Regions from separate parts of the Microbacterium sp. NPDC058062 genome, predicted to be linked through region 3. Evidence: predicted binding sites of a transcription regulator. Region 3 holds the regulator's gene; each other region holds the start of a gene.
The links. The regulator HrcA, encoded in region 3, represses chaperone genes, less so after heat shock. The targets are predictions, from matches to a motif close to TTNGCACTCGNNNNNNNCGAGTGCNAA.

Region 1: a site for HrcA is predicted at 4,052-4,078, ahead of groES (co-chaperone GroES). Genes of this name have one in related genera too.
Region 2: a site for HrcA is predicted at 1,495-1,521, ahead of groL (chaperonin GroEL). Genes of this name have one in related genera too.

What each region holds. Positions count from the first base shown of each region.
Region 1 covers NZ_JBHVSC010000004.1:310,596-317,290, forward strand. Annotated here, with positions in the region: gene ACFVSU_RS14770 (heavy metal translocating P-type ATPase) at 1-2,090, shown strand, start outside; gene ACFVSU_RS14775 (metal-sensitive transcriptional regulator) at 2,102-2,437, shown strand; gene rarD (EamA family transporter RarD) at 2,441-3,355, opposite strand; gene groES (co-chaperone GroES) at 3,676-3,972, opposite strand; gene ACFVSU_RS14790 (Hsp70 family protein) at 4,385-6,265, shown strand; gene ACFVSU_RS14795 (LuxR C-terminal-related transcriptional regulator) at 6,299-6,695, shown strand, end outside.
Region 2 covers NZ_JBHVSC010000007.1:27,278-33,972, forward strand. Annotated here, with positions in the region: gene groL (chaperonin GroEL) at 1-1,459, opposite strand, end outside; gene ACFVSU_RS19895 (cold-shock protein) at 1,648-1,848, opposite strand; gene ACFVSU_RS19900 (LytR C-terminal domain-containing protein) at 1,979-2,548, opposite strand; gene ACFVSU_RS19905 (DUF3263 domain-containing protein) at 2,617-2,865, opposite strand; gene ACFVSU_RS19910 (DUF2332 family protein) at 2,875-3,894, opposite strand; gene msrB (peptide-methionine (R)-S-oxide reductase MsrB) at 3,987-4,397, shown strand; gene ACFVSU_RS19920 (nitroreductase family protein) at 4,397-4,942, shown strand; gene pucL (factor-independent urate hydroxylase) at 4,980-5,879, opposite strand; gene uraH (hydroxyisourate hydrolase) at 5,881-6,207, opposite strand; gene uraD (2-oxo-4-hydroxy-4-carboxy-5-ureidoimidazoline decarboxylase) at 6,204-6,695, opposite strand, start outside.
Region 3 covers NZ_JBHVSC010000001.1:470,723-477,417, forward strand. Annotated here, with positions in the region: gene lepA (translation elongation factor 4) at 1-106, shown strand, start outside; gene ACFVSU_RS02125 (DUF1990 family protein) at 134-784, shown strand; gene hemW (radical SAM family heme chaperone HemW) at 792-2,009, shown strand; gene hrcA (heat-inducible transcriptional repressor HrcA) at 2,139-3,179, shown strand; gene dnaJ (molecular chaperone DnaJ) at 3,231-4,346, shown strand; gene ACFVSU_RS02145 (16S rRNA (uracil(1498)-N(3))-methyltransferase) at 4,350-5,087, shown strand; gene ACFVSU_RS02150 (HIT domain-containing protein) at 5,187-5,534, shown strand; gene ACFVSU_RS02155 (PhoH family protein) at 5,587-6,618, shown strand; gene ybeY (rRNA maturation RNase YbeY) at 6,615-6,695, shown strand, end outside.

The sequences.
Region 1 (6,695 bases), on a different contig from region 3:
CGAGCCTCAGGCAGCGACTCATCGGGTCGATCGTGCTGTCGGTGCCGGTGATCCTTCTGGCGATGATCCCGGCCCTGCAGTTCACCTACTGGCAGTGGGCGTCACTGGCGCTCGCGGCGCCGGTGGTGGTGTGGGGCGCGTGGCCGTTCCACCGTGCCGCCTGGATCAACCTGCGCCACGGCGCGGCCACGATGGACACACTGATCTCGCTCGGCGTCTCTGCGGCGTTCCTGTGGTCGCTGTACGCGCTGTTCTTCGGCCATGCGGGCATGCCGGGCATGACCCACACCTTCGAGTGGTCCGTCACCCCGCAGGGCGGCGCGGGCGACATCTACCTCGAGGTCGCCGCCGGCGTCACGACATTCGTGCTCGCGGGCCGATACTTCGAGCAGCGGTCGAAGCGCCGGGCGGGTGCCGCACTGCGCGCCCTGCTCGAGATCGGCGCGAAGGACGTCGCGGTGCTGCGTCCCTCCGGCGACGGCGTCGCCGAGGTGCGCGTGCCGGTCGCCGACCTCCGCGTCGGCGAGGAGTTCGTCGTGCGGCCCGGCGAGAAGATCGCCACCGACGGCGTCGTGACCTCCGGCACCTCCGCCGTCGACGCCTCGATGGTGACGGGCGAATCGGTCCCCGTGGAGGTCTCCCCCGGCGATGCGGTCGTCGGTGCCACCGTCAACGCGGGCGGCCGGCTGGTCGTGCGAGCGACACGCGTCGGCGACGACACGCAGCTCGCGCAGATGGCGCGGCTCGTCGAAGACGCCCAGTCGGGCAAGGCTGAGGTGCAGCGGCTGGCCGATCGCATCTCGGGCGTGTTCGTCCCGATCGTGCTGCTGATCTCGCTCGGCACGCTCGTGGCCTGGCTCCTCACCGGCGCTCCGGCTTCCATGGCCTTCACCGCGGCCGTCGCGGTGCTCATCATCGCGTGCCCGTGCGCGCTGGGGCTCGCCACCCCGACCGCCCTCCTCGTCGGCACCGGCCGGGGCGCGCAGCTCGGCATCCTCATCAAGGGGCCCGAGGTGCTCGAGTCCACGCGCACGGTCGACACGGTCGTGCTCGACAAGACCGGCACCGTCACGAGCGGACGCATGTCGCTCATCGACGTCGTGGTACCCGGATCGCTCGATCCTCACACCAATGAGGCATCCGCGGCCCGCGCCGAGCTGCTGCGTCTCGCGGGCGCCCTGGAGCACGCCTCCGAGCATCCGATCGCGCAGGCGATCGCCCGCGCCGCGACCGCCGAGGCCGGAGACCTGCCGCCCGTCGAGTCGTTCCAGAGCGTGCCGGGCAAGGGGGTCTCGGGCGTCGTCGAGGGGCACGCGGTGCTCGTCGGCCGCGAGGCTCTCCTCGCCGACTGGGCACTGCCCCTCCCCGACGACCTGGCCGTCGCCAAGGCCGCGGCCGAGGCGCTCGGCCGCACTCCGGTCCTCGCCGCGTGGGACGGCGCGGTGCACGGCCTCCTCGTCGTCGCCGACCAGGTCAAGCCCACCAGCCGCGAGGCGGTGCGGCAGCTCAAGGCCCTCGGTCTCGCGCCCGTGCTCCTCACCGGCGACAACGCCGCCGCGGCACAGGCCATCGCCGACGAGGTCGGCATCGAGCGCGTGATCGCCGAGGTGCTCCCGCAGGACAAGGTCGCCGTCGTGACCGAGCTCCAGAGCGAGGGCCGTGTCGTCGCGATGGTCGGTGACGGCGTGAACGACGCCGCCGCCCTCGCGCAGGTCGACCTCGGCCTCGCGATGGGAACCGGGACGGATGCGGCGATCGAGGCGTCCGACATCACCCTGGTCCGCGGTGATCTGCGCAGCGCTGCCGACGCGATCCGCCTCTCGCGCGCGACCCTCGGCACGATCAAGGTCAACCTGTTCTGGGCCTTCGCGTACAACGTCGCCGCGATCCCGTTGGCGGCGCTGGGCCTCTTGAACCCTATGATCGCCGGAGCGGCGATGGCGTTCTCGAGCGTCTTCGTCGTGGGCAACAGCCTGCGCCTGCGTCGCTTCCAGAGCCAATCCCGGCCCCAGGGCCGTTCCCGGCCCCGAGGCCGTTCCCGGTCCCTGAGCCCGTCGAAGGGCCGCAGCCTCTCGACCGCTCACCGTTGAAGGAGTCCGACATGACCGACACCGCTCTCGAGCACTCCGCCGAGCACACGCACGCCGCCGATCACGCCCACCACGGCTACATCACCGACAAGGACAAGTACCTCAATCGCCTCAAGCGCATCGAGGGGCAGGCCCGCGGCATCCACAAGATGGTCGAGGACGAGAAGTACTGCATCGACATCCTCACGCAGATCAGCGCGCTGACCTCCGCGCTCGAAGCCGTCGCCGTGGGTCTGCTGGACGACCACCTGCGCCACTGCGTGGTGGATGCCGCCCGCCTGGGCGGCGCCGAGGCCGACGCCAAGATCACCGAGGCCACGCAGGCCATCGCCCGCCTGGTGCGCTGAGCGTCAGGCCGCGACCCGGCTGCGGCGGGCGTGGATGAGCGAATCGACCGTGAGGACGACGAGCGCCACCCACACCAGGCCGAAGCCGATCCAGCGCTCGAGCGGCATCGGCTCGCCGAGCCAGAGCCAGCCCACGAGGAACTGCAGGACCGGCGCGACGAACTGCAGCAGCCCGATGGTCGTGAGCGAGACGCGGCGCGCCCCCGCGGCGAAGAGCAGCAGCGGCACCGCGGTGATGACACCGGTCAGGCTGAGGAGCACCGTGTGCTGCCAGCCGTCCGCACCCATCGTGAGTCCTTCGGTCGCGCCGACGATCACGAGCACGACCACCGCGATCGGCGTGAGCCACAGCGTCTCGAGGGTCAGCCCGCTCACGGCGTCGACCGACGGGCCGACCTTCTTCTTCACAAGGCCGTAGACGCCGAAGGACGCTGCGAGCGTGAGTGCGATCCACGGGAAGGCGCGGTAGCCGATCACGATCACCGCGACCGCCGCCGCGGCGATGCCGATGGCGACCCACTGCGTCGGCCGCAGCCGTTCGCGCAGCACGAGCACGGCGAGCAGGACCGTCGCGATCGGGTTGATGAAGTAGCCCAGGCTGGTCTCGATCACGTGACCGTTCAAGGCCCCGTAGATGAACACCTGCCAGTTGACGTAGATCAGGAGGCCCGCGATCACGGTGAGGCCGAGCACCCTCGGCTGCCGGAAGATCGCCGCGAGTCGCGGCCACGTGCGGGTCACCGTGAGCAGGAGCGCGCAGAAGACCAGCGACAGCAGGATGCGCCACGCCACGATCTCCCACGGCCCGGTGGGCGCGAGGAGCAGGAAGTACAGCGGAAGGAAGCCCCACAGCAGGTACGCGGAGAACGTGAAGACCCCGCCGAGCCGGCGCTCCCGGGCCTCGGCCGCATCGGACACGGCCCTGCGGGTCCCGGTGGTGACGCCCAGGTCGAGCGCCGTCGAGTCGTCGAGTCCGTCCACCACGTCGCGATCGGGAGGGGAAGACTGCTCGTGACTCACCGAGTCAGCCTACGCCCGCCCCGTCGCGGCACGGCCCGCGGGCCAGGGCCCGCAGCTGGGCCCACGCGCCCGGAGGCTCCGCGCAGCGCGCCAGCGCTGCGTGGAGGGGGCGTGGGGACCGTTTTCCGTCGTCCGTGGTGTCATTCCTGCCACCGCGGACGACGAAAGGGCCGGATGCCGAAGCATCCGACCCTTTCGGTACGCGCAGTGCGCGGAACTCAGCGAACGACGACCGCGAGGACGTCACGAGCCGACAGGACGAGGAACTCGTCGCCGCCGAACTTGACCTCGGTCCCGCCGTACTTGCTGTAGATCACGCGGTCGCCGACGGCGACGTCGAGCGGGATGCGGTTGCCGTTGTCGTCGATACGACCCGGGCCCACCGCCACGACCTCGCCCTCCTGGGGCTTCTCCTTGGCGGTGTCGGGGATGACCAGACCGCTGGACGTGGTCTGCTCAGCCTCGACCTGCTTGATGACGATGCGGTCCTCGAGCGGCTTGATGGAAACCGACACGGTCTACCTCTTCTTTCTTGAGACTAAGACTCGTTAGCACTCTGACGTTGAGAGTGCTTACGTCAGTCTAGGCAACCGGCTGGCACTCATGCAACGTGAGTGCCAATGAGTCGTCACACGGATGCTGCGCCCCGCCGTTGCGCCGAACCGGACACCGATTCGCACGCGGATGTATCAGAACCGCGCCGGGCGACTCCGTGAATGTGTCTTCGTTTTGCGGGCATCCCCTCGCGCTCGACTGTCTGCGGTGGTAGACCAGTCGCGGGGGGAGACTCGTCCTGAACTCTTTGGGGGAGTTTCAGCGATGGTTTCGCATGAGTACGCACTCGCGGTCGATGTCGGCACGAGTAGAACGGCCGCCGCGACGGCCCGAACCGGATCCAGCGGCCAAGCGACGGTCACACCTGTGCCGTTGGGCCGAAGAGGCGACAACGTCGCCTCCGTCGCCTTCGTCACGGACGACGGAGACCTCCTGTTCGCCGACGCCGGCGAGCGCCGCGGCCTGAGTCAGCCCGAACGCCTGATCCGCGAGTTCAAACGCGGCGTGGGCGACGACGTCCCGATCGCGGTGGGGGGACGCTCGCTCAGATCCGAGGACCTCTTCGCGCGCGCCTTCGCCGCGGTCGTGCAGACCGTGACCGAGCGCGAGGGCGCTCCCCCGGCAGCGATCGCGCTGACGCATCCGACGGCGTGGGGACCGCACCGGCTCGCCCTGGTCACGCAATCGCTCGGCGGTCTCGGCATCCGCGATGTCGAGCTCATCCCGGAGCCGGAGGCCGCGGCCCGTCACTACGGCGCGACGCACCCGCTCGCTGTCGGCCAGGCGCTGGCGGTCTACGACCTGGGCGGCGGGACGTTCGACGCCGTCGTGCTCCAGCAGGGTGCCGGGTCGTCGTTCGCGGTGCGCGGCGAGGCCGCAGGCATCGACGACCTCGGCGGCGCCGACTTCGACGACGCCGTGCTGCGCCACGCGCTCACCGTCTCGGGCCTCGCGGCGAGCGCGCTGTCACTCGACGACGCGGACACCCGCCTCGCCCTGCAGCAGCTGCGACGGGACTGCGTCGAGGCGAAGGAGGCGCTCTCCTTCGACTCGGATGCCGTGATCCCGGTGTTCGTCGGAGGCGCACGTTCGAGCATCCGGGTGACGCGGGCCGAGTTCGAGTCGATGATCGAGCCGGCGCTGGAGCGCACGGTGGACGCCCTGGAGCGGACGATCGACTCGGCGGATCTCGCGCCCGGTCAGCTCGCGGCGCTCGTGCTCATCGGCGGCTCGTCGCGCATCCCGCTGGTCGCTCAGCGACTGTCGGAGAGGTTCGACCGTCCCGTGGCGATCGACGCCGATCCGAAGGCGTCCATCTCGCTCGGCGCCGCGCGCACGGCGCTCGCACGCCTCGAGGAGCGCGCGCTCGCCGTCGTTCCGGAGACGCCGGCGACGTTCGACGACCTCGTGTCGCAGGCCGCACGCGGGCTCGATCTTCTTCCGCCGCGCGCCGTGGGCGCCGCAGCGCGACCGGAGCACGCGGCGAAGCGCGGACTGTCGCTGCTGATCAGCGCCGCCGCGGTGGCGGTGGCGGGTGGGCTCGTCTTCGCCGGCACGATGGCGGCCGGGTCGCTCGCCGACGCGGAGGACCCGCGCCCGGCGCCCAGCAGCACCGCGGACGAGGAGGAGCCGTCGTCGGCCCCGCCCGCCGCGCTGCCGAAGGCGGCACCGGTGTCGGCTGCGGCGCCCCTCACCGAGCACGCCGCCGCGCCGGTCGAGGAGAACACCACGACGCCCGCGCCGAAGACGGCGAACCCCCGCAAAGCGACCGCGACCAAGGCGATGGCGGAGTCGGACGCACGGACCCCCGCCACCAGCCCGAGCCAGGCCGCGAAGGCTGCGGGGCCGTCGTCGGGCTCCGGTTCGGGCTCAGGGTCCGGTTCGGGATCGGGCTCAGGGCCCGGTTCGGGGTCGGGCTCGAACTCCGCGTCGACCAGCCCCTCGACGAGCACCACTCCCGGCGGGTCGACGGCGGACGATCCGCCCACCGGCCCGACGCCGAGCGATCCGCCGTCCGATCCGACGCCGACGGACCCGCCCGCCGATCCCACTCCGTCCGACCCGCCCGCGGACCCGACACCCAGCGACCCGCCCGCGGATCCGACGCCGACCGACCCGCCGGCGGACCCCACCCCGACCGATCCGCCCGCGGACCCGCCCGCGGATCCGGCCCCGAGCGACCCTCCTCCCGATCCCGCCCCGAGCGAGCCCGCCCCGACCCCCGAACCGACGGACGTGCCGATCCCGCAGTGAGCGGGAGAGACACACGACACGCAAGGGTTCGACATGCTTCTCACGACAGATCGCCCGGCCACGACGGCCGCTCGCAGCGGTGCACCCGGCCTCCCCCGGCGCCTCCGGCCCGTCGTGGACGCGCTGGCCTCACGGGCGGGGCGCGCACCGCGTGCGCTGGTGGTGGGCACGGCGGGCTCCGGCAAGACCGCGCTGCTGCAGCGCCTGCAGGTCGCGCTCGCCGCCGGCGAGCGCGACGTCGCGGCGATGCCGGACACCGCGGGTGAGATCGTCCGTCTTCCCGCTGCGCACGTGCTCCTCGTCGACGACCTGCACCTGCTGCGACCGGAACTGCTCGCCGCGGTGCGCCGTCGGGCCGACGACCCCGACGCGGGTCTCATCGTCGCGAGCAGGCCCTGGCCGACGACGGATGCCACCGTCACCATCGCGC
Region 2 (6,695 bases), on a different contig from region 3:
ACAGGTCACCGTACTCGCCCGTGGCGGCGTTGAGGCCGTGGCCCAGCGGGAGCTCCGAGACCTTGTTGGCCACGACGCCCGGCTCGAGACCGGCGTTGAGGGCGATCTGCTTCAGCGGAGCCTCGATCGCGACGCGCACGATGTTGGCACCGGTCGCCTCGTCACCCGAGAGCTCGAGCGAGTCGAGAGCCTTGCGGCCCGACTGGATGAGCGCGACGCCACCACCGGCGACGATGCCCTCCTCGACGGCAGCCTTCGCGTTGCGGACGGCGTCCTCGATGCGGTGCTTGCGCTCCTTGAGTTCGACCTCGGTGGCCGCGCCCGCCTTGATGACGGCGACGCCGCCGGCGAGCTTGGCGAGGCGCTCCTGGAGCTTCTCGCGGTCGTAGTCGCTGTCGGTGTTGTCGATCTCGCGGCGGATCTGGGTCACGCGACCCTCGATCTGGCCCGCCTCGCCAGCACCCTCGACGATCGTGGTCTCATCCTTGGTGACGATGACCTTGCGCGCACGGCCGAGCAGGTCGAGGGTGGCGTTCTCGAGCTTGAGACCGACCTCCTCGGTGATGACCTGGCCGCCGGTGAGGATCGCGATGTCCTGCAGCTGCGCCTTGCGACGGTCGCCGAAGCCGGGAGCCTTGACGGCGACCGACTTGAAGATGCCGCGGATCTTGTTGAGCACGAGGGTCGCGAGAGCCTCACCCTCGACGTCCTCGGCGATGATGACGAGCTCCTTGCCGTCCTGGATCACCTTGTCGACGACGGGCAGAAGGTCCTTGATGTTCGAGATCTTCTGGTTCGCGATGAGGATGTACGGGTCCTCGAAGACCGCCTCCTGGCGCTCCGGGTCCGTCACGAAGTAGGGGTTGATGTAACCCTTGTCGAAGCGCATGCCCTCGGTGAGCTCGAGCTCGGTGCCGAAGGTCTGCGACTCCTCGACGGTGACGACGCCTTCCTTGCCGACCTTGTCGATCGCCTCGGCGATGAGCTGGCCGATCTCCGGGTCAGCGGCCGAGATGGACGCGGTCGCGGCGATCTGGTCCTTGGACTCGACCTCCTTGGCCGACTCGAGCAGCTCAGCGGTGATGGCCGCGACAGCCTTCTCGATGCCCTTCTTGAGCGAGATGGGGTCGGCGCCGGCCGCGACGTTGCGCAGGCCCTCGCGCACGAGCGCCTGGGCGAGAACCGTGGCGGTGGTGGTGCCGTCACCGGCGACGTCGTCGGTCTTCTTGGCGACCTCCTTGACGAGCTCCGCGCCGATCTTCTCGTACGGGTCGTCCAGCTCGATCTCCTTGGCGATCGAGACACCGTCGTTCGTGATCGTGGGGGCGCCCCACTTCTTCTCGAGCACGACGTTGCGACCGCGCGGGCCGAGCGTCACCTTGACGGCGTCGGCCAGGGTGTTCAGGCCACGCTCGAGGCCGCGACGGGCCTCCTCGTCGAAAGCGATGATCTTTGCCATGTGTGTGTCGTCCCTCCGGAACGTTGGCTGGGGTATTAGCACTCAACAAACGCGAGTGCTAAATCATTCTGGCACTCGACCCTATCGAGTGCAAGCCGCGATGACGGATGCCGAAACGCAAGGAGACGGGACGCCTTTCGGCATCCCGTCTCCGGTGTCGGTTCAGCGTCGGGCGCTGAGCCGGGCGCTCAGACGACGCGCACGGACTCGGCCTGCGGCCCCTTCTGGCCGGAGCCGACCGTGAATTCCACGGTCTGCCCTTCCTCCAGCACGCGGAATCCCGACATGTCGATGTTCGAGTAGTGGACGAAGACGTCCTGGCCGTCGGCGACGGTGATGAAGCCGAATCCCTTCTCGGCGTTGAACCATTTGACGGTGCCCTGGGTCATGCGTATCTCCTGTTGCCGGCGGTGCAGGGCTTCATCGTATGCAGGCGAAATCGCGGCATCCGCGCGTTTCGTCACTTGTTGACATGCAGGCACACAAGTGTTTACCCGCGCGAAACACGCGCTCGGCGGGTCAGGGCGTAGGGGCCGGCGTCTGCCCCGCGGCGGTGCGGTCCAGACCGATCACGACCGTGAGCTGCGGCACGCCCTCCGTGGTCGCGGGGTACGCCTCGCTCTGCTCGATCTCGGCGCCTCCGATGACGCCGGCGAGGCCCGCGGCCGCGGCTTCGTCAGCCGGGTCGACGTAGAAGACGGTGGTCGTCGGGAAGTCCTGCGAGCCGGCCTCGCCCGCGGTCACCTTGTCGTCCGTCCAGCCCGCACCCACGACGACGTCCTTCATCTGCGTCGCGAGGCCCTGCTCGGGGGTCGCGTTGAGGATCATGACGTCGTAGTTCACGTCCACGACGGGCGTGACCTCGGGGACCGGCTCGACGGTCGGGGTGGGCGTCGGGACCAGCTCGATGCGCCCGGACGCCAGCAGCGTGCCGAAGATGCCCACGACGATGAGCACGACGGTGGCCAGTGCGGCCCACAGCAGGACGACCCATCCGCGCATGCGCGGGTTCTCGGCCCGGTGGGCGCCGACGCGATCCGTCTCCGGCACATCGTCGAAACGATCCCGGGGGTAGTTGGTGGTCGGCACCCGTCGATGCTACCTGCCGAACCCTGGGCGTCCTGCGCGGGCCCGCCCGCGTGGCGCGGAGCGGCGGCTCAGCGGGCGTCGGCGGCGCGGCCGGCGCGCTCGTGCAGACGGGCCTCTTGCAGCCGGCGGAGCCGCTTCACGAGCATCGGGTCGTGCTCCTGCGCGTCGGTCGTGTCGATGAGGCGGCCGAGCAGCTGGTAGTACCGCGCCGGCGACAGGCCGAGGTCGGAGCGGATCGCCTCCTCCTTGGCACCCGCGTGCCGGCGCCACTCGGCCTCGAAGTCGAGGATGGCGCGGTCGCGGTCGGTCAAAGGCACGCGTCCACGCTAGCCCGCGGCATCCGTTCCTCCCGTGCGCCACGCGCGCCAGTGCACGAACGAGCCGAGCGGGTCGACCGCGGCGAGCGCTTCGCCGTCCCGGCCGAGCACGAAGCCGCCCCACGACGCGGCGTCGACGGGAGGCCGCCACCGGTCGTGCAGCGCGGGAGGGTCGATCGTGATCCAGACCGCGTCGAGGGCGCGCACGGCGTCGAGGAGGCGTTCGCGTCCGGCACGCGGGATGTGCGGCAGGACCCCGGGCGTCGTGACGACGAGCGTGGCACCGGCGGGTGCGAGCGCGCCGGCCGCGCGCAGCACCTCCGGGTCGGAGGCGTCGCCGGCCATCAGGTGCGGCGGGTCCGCGGCGGCGATGTCGAGGGCGGCGGCGATCCGCTCCGTCCTTCCGCTCTCCCCCGGCCACACGAGGCTCGTGAGGAACCGCCGGTCGCCCTCGTCACCGGCGTCGAGCGGCTCGAGGTCGATCCCGGCGCGCCATACGACCTCCGGCAGCCGCAGCGGCAGTGCGCCGGTGATGTCGCACTCCAGCACCACCGCCGAGGTGCCGGCATCGGGATCGAGCGCGAGGACGCCGTCGCTCCCCCGGTAGCGATACGAGTAGCGGTCGGGGTACAGGCACAGCCCCGCGCTCGCGCCGACTTCGAGCAGCGCGATCGGCCCGTCGATCGTCGCGAGGGCCGGGAGGAGGGCCGCGCACCGCTGCGGCTCGTTGGTCTGCAGACGGCGGACGGATGCCTCGGCCACGACCTCCTCGCCGTGCTCGACGAGCCACGCGGCCCACGCCGGGAACGCGCTCTCGGGCGCGCCGAGCATGCGGGTCACCGCGAACACGAGCGGCGGCTGCCGCCGCGTGGCGGGGATGCGCGCGAGGAGGGCCGCGAGGGCCGGATCGGAGGCGACGCCGTCCGCCCACTCGGCGTACAGCGCCGACCGGCCGGGCGCCTCGTCGCGCGCGAAGCGGCCGTATCGCTCGATGACGGCGTCGACGTCTTCGCCCCTGGTCTCGTCCACGCCCCACATCCTCCCCCACCCCGGGCGGCCCCACCGGACCGGCCGCTGGGGTTGAATGGAGGGTGGCCGTCGTGCGCGGCAGAGGAGGAACCATGACCTACGCCGTCGACAAGAGCGATGCCCAGTGGCGCGAAGACCTGTCCGCCGATCAGTACGCCGTGCTGCGCCAGGCGGGGACCGAGCGGCCCTGGACCGGTGAGCTGCTCGACGAGAGCCGTGCCGGCCTCTACACGTGCGCGGCCTGCGGGGCTGAGCTGTTCCAGAGCGGCACGAAGTTCGACTCGCACTGCGGCTGGCCGAGCTTCTACGAGTCGATCCGCCCGGAGGCGGTCGAGCTCATCGAGGACAACAGCCACGGCATGGTGCGCACCGAGGTGCGCTGCGCGAACTGCGGCTCGCACCTGGGCCATGTGTTCCCCGACGGCTTCGGCACTCCGACCGGCGACCGCTACTGCATGAACTCGATCTCGCTGCAGTTCACGCCCGGCGAGGGCGCGGCGTGATGTCCGGCGCGCTCGACGCCGCGCTCGCACGGCGGTCGTGGTCGAAGGTGACGGACGAGGCGCCCTCGCACGAGGAGCTCCTCGACTTCGTCGCCGCCGCCGGGCGCGTCGCCGACCACAAGTCGCTGCACCCGTGGCGGCTCATCGAGCTGCGCGGCGCCGATCGACAGCGTCTGGGCAAGGCGCTCAACAAGGCCGAGGGCCACAAGGGCTCGTCGTCGAAGCCGATGCGCGCGCCGCTGATCCTCGCGGTGGTGGCGAGCTACAGCAAGACGCACAAGGTGCCGCGGTGGGAGCAGGAGGCCGTCGCCTCCGGCGTCGCGCACGTCTTGAGCCTGGTGCTCGACGAGGCCGGCTGGGGCGTCTTCTGGCGGACCGCGGGCGACCAGACCCGGTCGAAGGTCGTCGCGAAGGCCCACGGTCTCAAGAAGAACGAGGAGCTCCTGGGCTGGCTGTACGTCGGCGGCAAGCCGAAGCGCTCGCGTCCGACTCGCCGCAAGGGCGTCGACGCCACCCGCTTCGTGAGCCGCATGCCGAAGGGCTGACACGGCGCCGCGGACCGACGCACGCGTGGGTCCGCGGTCAGCAGAAGCCGGCGATCCCGTGCCATGCGGGGTGGTTCCCCGGCACGCCGTCGCGGAGCACCGCCGCCTCGATCAGCCCGTACGGGCGGTCGGCGGCATAGAAGACCTCGTTGGGGTTGTCGAGCCCGAACGGCGTCAGGTCCACCGCGAAGTGGTGCAAGTTCGGCATCGAGAAGCGGATCTCGTCGATCTCGGCGCGGGCCTCGAGCACCCGCCGGCCCATCTCGTACAGGGTCTGCTGGAGCGCGAGCGAGTGCGTCTCGGCGAACGCCTCGAGCAGCAGCCGCCGCACCTCGGCGAACGACTCGTCGAACCCGACGTCGAGGCGGTTGTAGCGCCACCTCGCGGTGACGGACGTCGCGAGGATGCGGTCGTCGGTCTCGGCGAGCGTCGTGTACCGGTCGCGCACGAAACCGTGGAACTCCGACCCGGCGGACTTCAGCACCGCGAGGTCGCGCAGCCCCGAGATGACGGTCGCCTCGGGTCCGACGAACGTGACCACGGCCGTGCGGACCTCGGTGCCGCCTCGCACGAACGAGTGGTCGTGTCCCTCGCCGTCGACGGGGATGCGGTTCCAGGTGTAGTGCTCGGCCTCCCAGCGTCCGCCGGTGACCCATTCGAACTCCCGGGTGAAGTGGCGTCCGAGCCGCAGCAGGAACTCCTCGGGCGTGCCGACGCCGTCGCGGGCGAAGGCGAACACCGTGTTCTTCTGCGTGTCGGTGGCGACGATCCGCGCGTTGTCCCCCTCGATGTGGGCGGCGGTGAAGTCGCCACGCAGCTGCGACGTCACGTCGAGGTCGGTGATCGTGTGCCGCTGACCGTCCCGGTCGACCCGCACGAGCCGCACCTCGGCCTTGCCGTACTGGTTCGCGCCGAGGACGATCGCGGGCTCGGACATGTCAGTTCCCCCGATAGGTCGAGTACGCGAACGGGCTGAGCAGGAGGGGCACGTGGTAGTGCTGCGCGGAGTCGGCGACCGCGAAGTCGATCGACACGACCGGGTAGAACGTCGCGCGCCCCGTCGCGGCGAAGAAGTCGCCGGTCGCGAACGTGAGCCGGTACGTGCCGGCGTCCAGGCGCTCGGGTCCGAGATCCGGGATCCGGCCGTTCTCGTCTGTCACCCCGGACGCGATCTCGGCCCCGTCGGCCGTGGTCAGCACGACGCCGACGCCGCGCGCAGGGCCTCCGACCGCAGCATCCAGCACGTGCGTCGTGATCTGGCTCATGAACCGATGATCCCTTCGAGTCGGAGGACGGCGATCTGCCGCAGCTGCTCCGCCACGACCGGGATCTCCTCCTCCTCAGTGTGGGCCAGCCGCTGGCTCAGCGCACCGAGGATCTCGTCGGCGCTGCGCCCGGCCGCCCGGATGAGGAAGACCCGCGAGAACTTCTCCTCGTAGGCGCGGTTGCCGGCGGCGAGCGCCGCGGCGACGTCGGCGGACGGCATCCCGATCCCCGCCTGCTCGGATCGCGAGAGGGATGCCTCGGCCCCGCCTCCGCTCGCGCGCTCGCCGATGCGGGGGTGGTGGGCGAGGGCGCCGTCGATCTCGGCGACCGTCCACGGTGCGGCGCTCGTGCGTGCCGCCGCGAGAAGCTCCGCCGTCGACGTATAGGGGCGCCCTGCGACGACGGCATCGACCCACCGGTCGAGGTCGACGCACGGGCGCACCACGGCTCGCGCGGCTTCGGCGTCGAGGCGGTTGAACGCGTCCAG
Region 3 (6,695 bases):
GAAGGAGGGCAAGAAGCGCATGAAGATGGTCGGTCGCGTCGAGGTCCCTCAGGAGGCGTTCATCGCCGCGCTCTCAGGCGACGTCGAGGGTCCTGCCAAGAAGTGATGCGACTCGCGAAGTAGGCTGGAATCCATGCGTCGAGGAACCTTCCGTGACGACACCGTCGACTACGCCGCTGTCGGGGCGACCCAAGCGCCGGATCTGATGCAGTATCCGCCGGAGCGCAGCATCCCTGCAGAGCAGTCGTGGCGGATCGGCAGCGGCGAAGCGCGCTTCCGCGCCGCGAGCGAGGCGCTGATGTCGTGGACCGCCCAGCGCGGTGCCGGGCTCGACGTCACCGACGTGCGCCCCGCCTCCGGCCCCATGTACTCGGGGGTGAGCTTCGACGCCGAGGGCAACCCCGTCAAGCCCAGTCGCTCCGAGGCCGAGCAGCGCTTCGACGCGGACGGCACCCCGTTCGTCGGCGCGGGCACGACGATCCGTGTCGACGGCCGCGTCAAGGGGCTCCGCGCCGACGCGGAGCTGCGCGTGATCTTCGCCGTCGAGGAGCCTCGGCGGGTGGGCTTCGCGCTCGGGACCGTGAGCGACTCCGTCGTGAGCGGCGAGGAGTCGTTCATGCTCGACTGGTACGACAACGACGAGGTCTGGTTCACCGTCCGCGCGTTCGACGCGCCCCGTGCCGTGCTGTACCGGATGCTTCCGGGACTCACGAAGCGCCGACGTCGCGAGCTGTTCACGCGTTACCTGCGCGCGATCTCGCCGCTGTACACGACTCCCGCGTGAAGCGCTGATGGGCTCCGCTCTTCCGCTCGGCGAGCCCGTTCCCTCGGACGGCTCGCTGCCGGCCGGCACGCGTATCGATCCGGCCGCAGAGTTCAGCGTGTATCTGCACGTCCCCTTCTGCCGCGTCCGCTGCGGGTACTGCGACTTCAACACGTACACGTCGTCCGAGCTGCGGGGCGCCCGCCAGGACGAGTACGCCGACACGCTGCTTCGTGAGATCGAGCTGGCGGCGCCCGTGCTCGAGCGCGCCGGAGGGAACCGTCCCGCGTCGACGGTGTTCTTCGGCGGCGGCACCCCGACGCTGCTCCCGCCCGGCGACCTCGCACGCATGCTGGCCGGCGTCCGCGACACGTTCGGTGTCGCCGACGGGGCCGAGATCACGGTCGAGGCCAACCCCGACACGGTCACGCCCGCGGTCGCGGCCGAGCTCGCGGCATCCGGGGTCACGCGCCTCTCCATCGGCATGCAGTCGGCCGTCCCGCACGTTCTCGCGGCCCTCGATCGCACGCACGATCCCGACAACGTCCGCACGGCGGTGGCCGCCGCGCGCGGGGCCGGGCTCGACGTCAGCGTCGACCTCATCTACGGCGCACCGGGTGAATCGCTCGACGACTGGCGCACTTCGCTCGAGGCGGCGGTGTCCCTCGAGCCCGACCACATCTCGGCGTACGCGCTCATCATCGAGGACGGCACGAAGCTCGCTCGCCAGATCCGCCGCGGCGAGGTCGTCGCACCCGACGACGACCTGCAGGCCGACATGTACGAGCTCGCAGACGACCTGCTCGCGGACGCGGGGTTCGAGTGGTACGAGGTATCGAACTGGGCGCGCGGTGACGCGCACCGCTCCCGCCACAACCTCGCGTACTGGGTCGGCGCGGACTGGTGGGGCTTCGGTCCCGGCGCGCACAGCCACGTCGCCGGCGTGCGGTTTTGGAACGTCAAGCACCCCGCCGCCTACGCGCAGCGACTGGCCGCGGGGGAGTCGCCGGCCGCGGGGCGCGAGATCCCGGATGCCGCGGCCAGGAACCTCGAGAGCGTGCTGCTGCGCACCCGCATCCGCGAGGGCCTCCCCGTCGAGGAGCTCCTCGGCGAAGGCCGTCACGCGGTCGCCGCGCTGATCGCGGACGGGCTGATCGAGGGCCCCGCCGCGCTGCGCGGGAGGGTCGTGCTCACGCGGCGCGGCCGCCTGCTCGCCGACGCGGTGGTGCGGGCGCTCACCGATTAGCCCCGGCACGATCGCGGGTCGGACGACGATCGCGATCCATCCCGGCGTCGCTCGACGATCCGGGCAGGGGCATCGGATAGAATTGGCACTCCAGTCGTGCGAGTGCCAGCTGCGGCGTGAGGAGGCGGGATGGTCAGCGAACGAGGTCTGCAGGTGCTGCGGGCGATCGTCCAGGACTACGTCGACACGCGCGAGCCGGTCGGCAGCAAGGCGATCGTCGAACGGCACGCCTTCGGCGTGTCCGCCGCGACGATCCGCAACGACATGGCGCTGCTCGAAGACGAAGAGCTCATCGTCGCGCCGCACACCTCGTCGGGCCGCGTGCCCACTGACAAGGGCTACCGCGTCTTCGTCGACCATCTCGCAGAGCTCCGGCCGCTCTCGCCGGCCCAGCGGGCGGCCATCGCCTCGTTCCTCGACGGCTCCGGCGACCTCGACGACGTCCTCGTGCGCACCGTGCGCGCCCTCACGCAGCTGACCGGCCAGGTCGCGATCGTGCAGTACCCGTCGTTCGCGCGCGCGACCGTCACCCACGTCGAGCTGGTCCAGCTCGGCGGCGGACGGATGCTGGTGATCGTGGTCACCGACACGGGACGCGTGTCGCAGCGCCTGACGTTCGTCGGCGAGGACTTCGACGACGTCGACCTCGCGCACATCCGCGCCGGACTCGGCACCCTGCTGGTCGGCCGGCCCGTCCGCGAGGGGCTGCAGCGCATCGCGGAACGGCTCGAAGATCCCGATGCGCAGGCGCCGGCGCATGAGCGCGCGACCGACGAGATCGTCCGCGCCGTCGCGGAGGAGCTCGAGGAGTTCCGCCAGGACAAGCTCGTGATGGCCGGAAGCGCGAACCTCGCACGCCGCGAGTCCGACTTCCGCGGCAGCATCTATCCGCTCCTCGAGGCGATCGAGGAGCAGGTGACCCTGCTGCGGCTCATGGGCGAGATGGTCGCCGACGAGCACGGCCTCTCGGCGAGCATCGGCCGCGAGAACGAGGCGTTCGGCCTGGCCGAGGCATCCGTCGTCGCCAGCGACTACGACGCGACGGGCTCTCTCGCCCGCGTCGGCGTGCTCGGCCCGACGCGCATGGATTACCCCACGAACCTCGCGACGGTCCGCGCCGTCGCGCGCTATCTCACGCGCATGCTCGAGCAGGACGACAGCTCCCGCTGACGCACGCGCGCACACACGATCCCGCGGCGCGGCCGCGGCAGGAAGGCGAAAGTGGCTGACCACTACGAGGTCCTCGGCGTCTCACGCGACGCCTCCACCGACGAGATCAAGAAGGCGTACCGGCGGCTGGCCCGACAGCTGCACCCGGATGTGAACCCGGGCGAGGAGGCATCCGAGCGCTTCAAGCTCGTGACGCACGCGTACGACGTCCTCAGCGACCCCGAGCAGCGCGCCCGCTACGACATGGGCGGCGGCGACTCGCCGTTCGGCGGCGGGGCCGGTGGCTTCGGCGGGTTCAACGACATCTTCGAGACCTTCTTCGGTGCGGCGGGCGGATCGCGCGGCGGGCGGCCACGATCGCGCCGCGAGCGCGGCCAGGACGCGCTGGTCCGCGTCACCCTCGAGCTCGGCGATGTCGTGTTCGGCACGCACCGCGACATCGAGGTCGACACGGCCGTCGTGTGCGAGACCTGTCAGGGCTCCTGCTGCCAGCCCGGGACGAGCCCCGTCACCTGCGACATCTGCCACGGCACCGGCAACGTGCAGCGCCAAGTGCGGAGCCTCCTCGGCAACGTCGTCACGACCCAGCCGTGCAACGTCTGCCAGGGCTACGGCACGACGATCCCGTACCCGTGCGCGACCTGCCAGGGGCAGGGCCGCGTGCGCGCCCGCCGCACGGTGTCGCTCGACATCCCGGCCGGCGTCGAGACCGGACTCCGCCTGCAGCTGCCGGGTTCGGGCGAGGTCGGCCCGGCCGGCGGCCCCAACGGCGACCTGTACATCGAGGTCACGGTGCAGCCGCACGAGGTGTTCAGCCGTGACGGCGACGACCTGCTGGCGACGCTCGAGGTGTCGATGCCCGACGCGATCCTCGGCACGACGACGACCATCCAGTCGCTCGACGGCCCGGTCGACCTCGAGGTGCGGGCAGGCGTGCAGGCCGGAGACATCCTTACGATCAAGGGCCGCGGCATCACGCCGCTGCGCGGCTCGCAGCGCGGCGACCTCAAGGTCGGCGTGCACGTCGTCACGCCCACGCGCCTCGACCACAAGGAGCGCGCCCTCATCGAGGACTTCGCGAAGCGCACCAAGGCACCGGCCCCCAAGCTCGCCGAGTTCCACCAGGGCCTGTTCGCGAAGCTCCGCGATCGCTTCCGGAACAGCTGACCCGTGGCACTGCACTTCCTGCTCGACGAGCCCGTCGACGCCGCTGAAGGCGACGCCGTGACGCTCACCGGCGCGGAGGCTCACCACGCCTCGACGGTGCGCAGGGTGCGCGTCGGCGAGGAGGTCACCGTCGGCGACGGCCGCGGTGCGTGGCTCACCGGCACGGTCGAGTCGGTGGCGCCCCGCGAGGTGATCGTGCGCATCGACGGACGGACGGATGCTGCGCCCCCGAGCCCGCGCATCGTGCTCGTGCAGGCCCTGGCCAAGGGGGATCGGGACGAGCTCGCCGTGCAGGCGGCGACCGAGCTCGGCGTCGACGAGATCGTGCCGTGGCAGGCCGCCCGCAGCGTGTCCCGCTGGGACGCGGCGAAGGCCGCGAAGGGCCGTGCCCGCTGGGCGACCATCGTGCGGGAGGCCGCGAAGCAGGCCCACCGCGCGTGGGTGCCGGAGGTGGCGGAGCTGACCACGACCGCGGCGCTCGCGCGCCGGGCGGCAGCATCCCTCGTCCTGATCCTCGAGCCGACGGCGACCGAGCGGCTCGGCGCACTCGCGGTGGACCCGGGCGAGGAGCGCGACATCGTGCTCGTCGTCGGACCCGAAGGCGGCATCGCCCCCGAAGAGCTCGACGCGCTCGCGGCCGCGGGCGCGCGACTCGTGCGCCTCGGCGACACGGTGCTGCGCACTTCGACCGCAGGTCCCGCGGCGCTGGCCGTCGTCAGCACCGCGCTCGGGCGGTGGTGACGGTTCGACAGGCTCACCGACCGGGGAGGCTCACCGACGGGGGAGGCTCACCGACCGCTCCCGGAGCCGGTCGCAAGGCCCCGTCGGTAGACTTGCGACATGAGTGAACCTTCGATCTTCACGCGCATCCTGGACGGGGAGATCCCGTCCGAGATCATCGCAGAGACCGAGAACGCATTCGCCATCCGTGACATCGCCCCGAAGGCGCCTGTGCACCTGCTGGTGATCCCCAAGACCGAGGAGTACCACAACGTCGTCGAGCTCGCCGCCGGCGACCCGGACCTCATGGCGGAGCTTGTGGGACTCGCGAACACGGTCGCCGCCGAGCATTCGGACGGGGACTTCCGCCTGGTCTTCAACACCGGCCCGAACGCGGGCCAGACCATCTTCCACGTGCACGCCCATGTGCTCGCGGGAGGCCTCGAAGAGAAGAGTATCGGTGCCTGATCAACCGGGTCATGAGACGGTGAGCGACCACGTCGAGGTCGACGGCGTCGCGATGGTGCAGCTTCTCGGTCCGCAGGACCGGCTGCTGCGGGTCGTCGAGAAGGAGCACCCGGGTGTCGACGTGCATGTGCGCGGAAACGAGATCACGCTGACCGGCGAGGCGCCGGCCGTCGCGGCGGCACGGACGCTGGTCGACGAGCTCGTCGCGATGACCCGAGCCGGTCAGTCGCTCGGCGAGGACGACGTCGCGTCGTCGAACCGCATCCTCCGCAGCGAAGGCGGGCCACGCCCCTCGGAGGTTCTCGGTGAAGCGATCCTGTCGTCGCGAGGCAAGGTCATCCGGCCGAAGACACTCGGTCAGAAGGCCTATGTCGACGCGATGGAGGAGAACACCATCGTCTTCGGCATCGGCCCCGCCGGTACCGGCAAGACGTACCTCGCGATGGCGAAGGCCGTCCAGGCGCTGCAGCGTAAGGAGGTCAGCCGCATCATCCTGACGCGGCCGGCCGTCGAGGCGGGGGAGCGGCTCGGCTTCCTCCCCGGCACGCTCACCGACAAGATCGACCCGTACCTGCGCCCGCTTTACGACGCGCTCAACGAGATGATGGACCCGGAGCTCGTGCCCAAGCTCATGGCGACGGGCACCATCGAGGTCGCGCCGCTGGCCTACATGCGCGGCCGTACGCTCAACGACTCGTTCGTCGTGCTCGACGAGGCGCAGAACACCACCCCCGAGCAGATGAAGATGTTCCTCACGCGCCTCGGCTTCGGCACGCGCATGGTGGTGACCGGCGACATCACGCAGATCGACCTCCCGCAGGGCGCGTCGGGTCTGCGGCTGGTGACCCGGGTGCTCGGCGATATCGACGACATCCACTTCTCGTACCTGACCAGTGACGACGTCGTGCGCCACACGCTCGTGGGCCGCATCGTCGACGCCTACAGCGAGTACGACGAGCGCCGCATCGCCGCGCGTCGCGAGCGGGACGAGGCATCCGAGTTCGCCAACAGAGCCGAGCGCCGCGCCGGCACCGTCCGCGGCGGCGGACCCCGTGACCACCTTCCGAAGCGAGGACGCCCATGACCATCGAGATCGGCAACGAATCGGGGATCGCCGTCGATGAGACGGTCCTGCTGCGCCTCATGGAGCACAACCTCGCC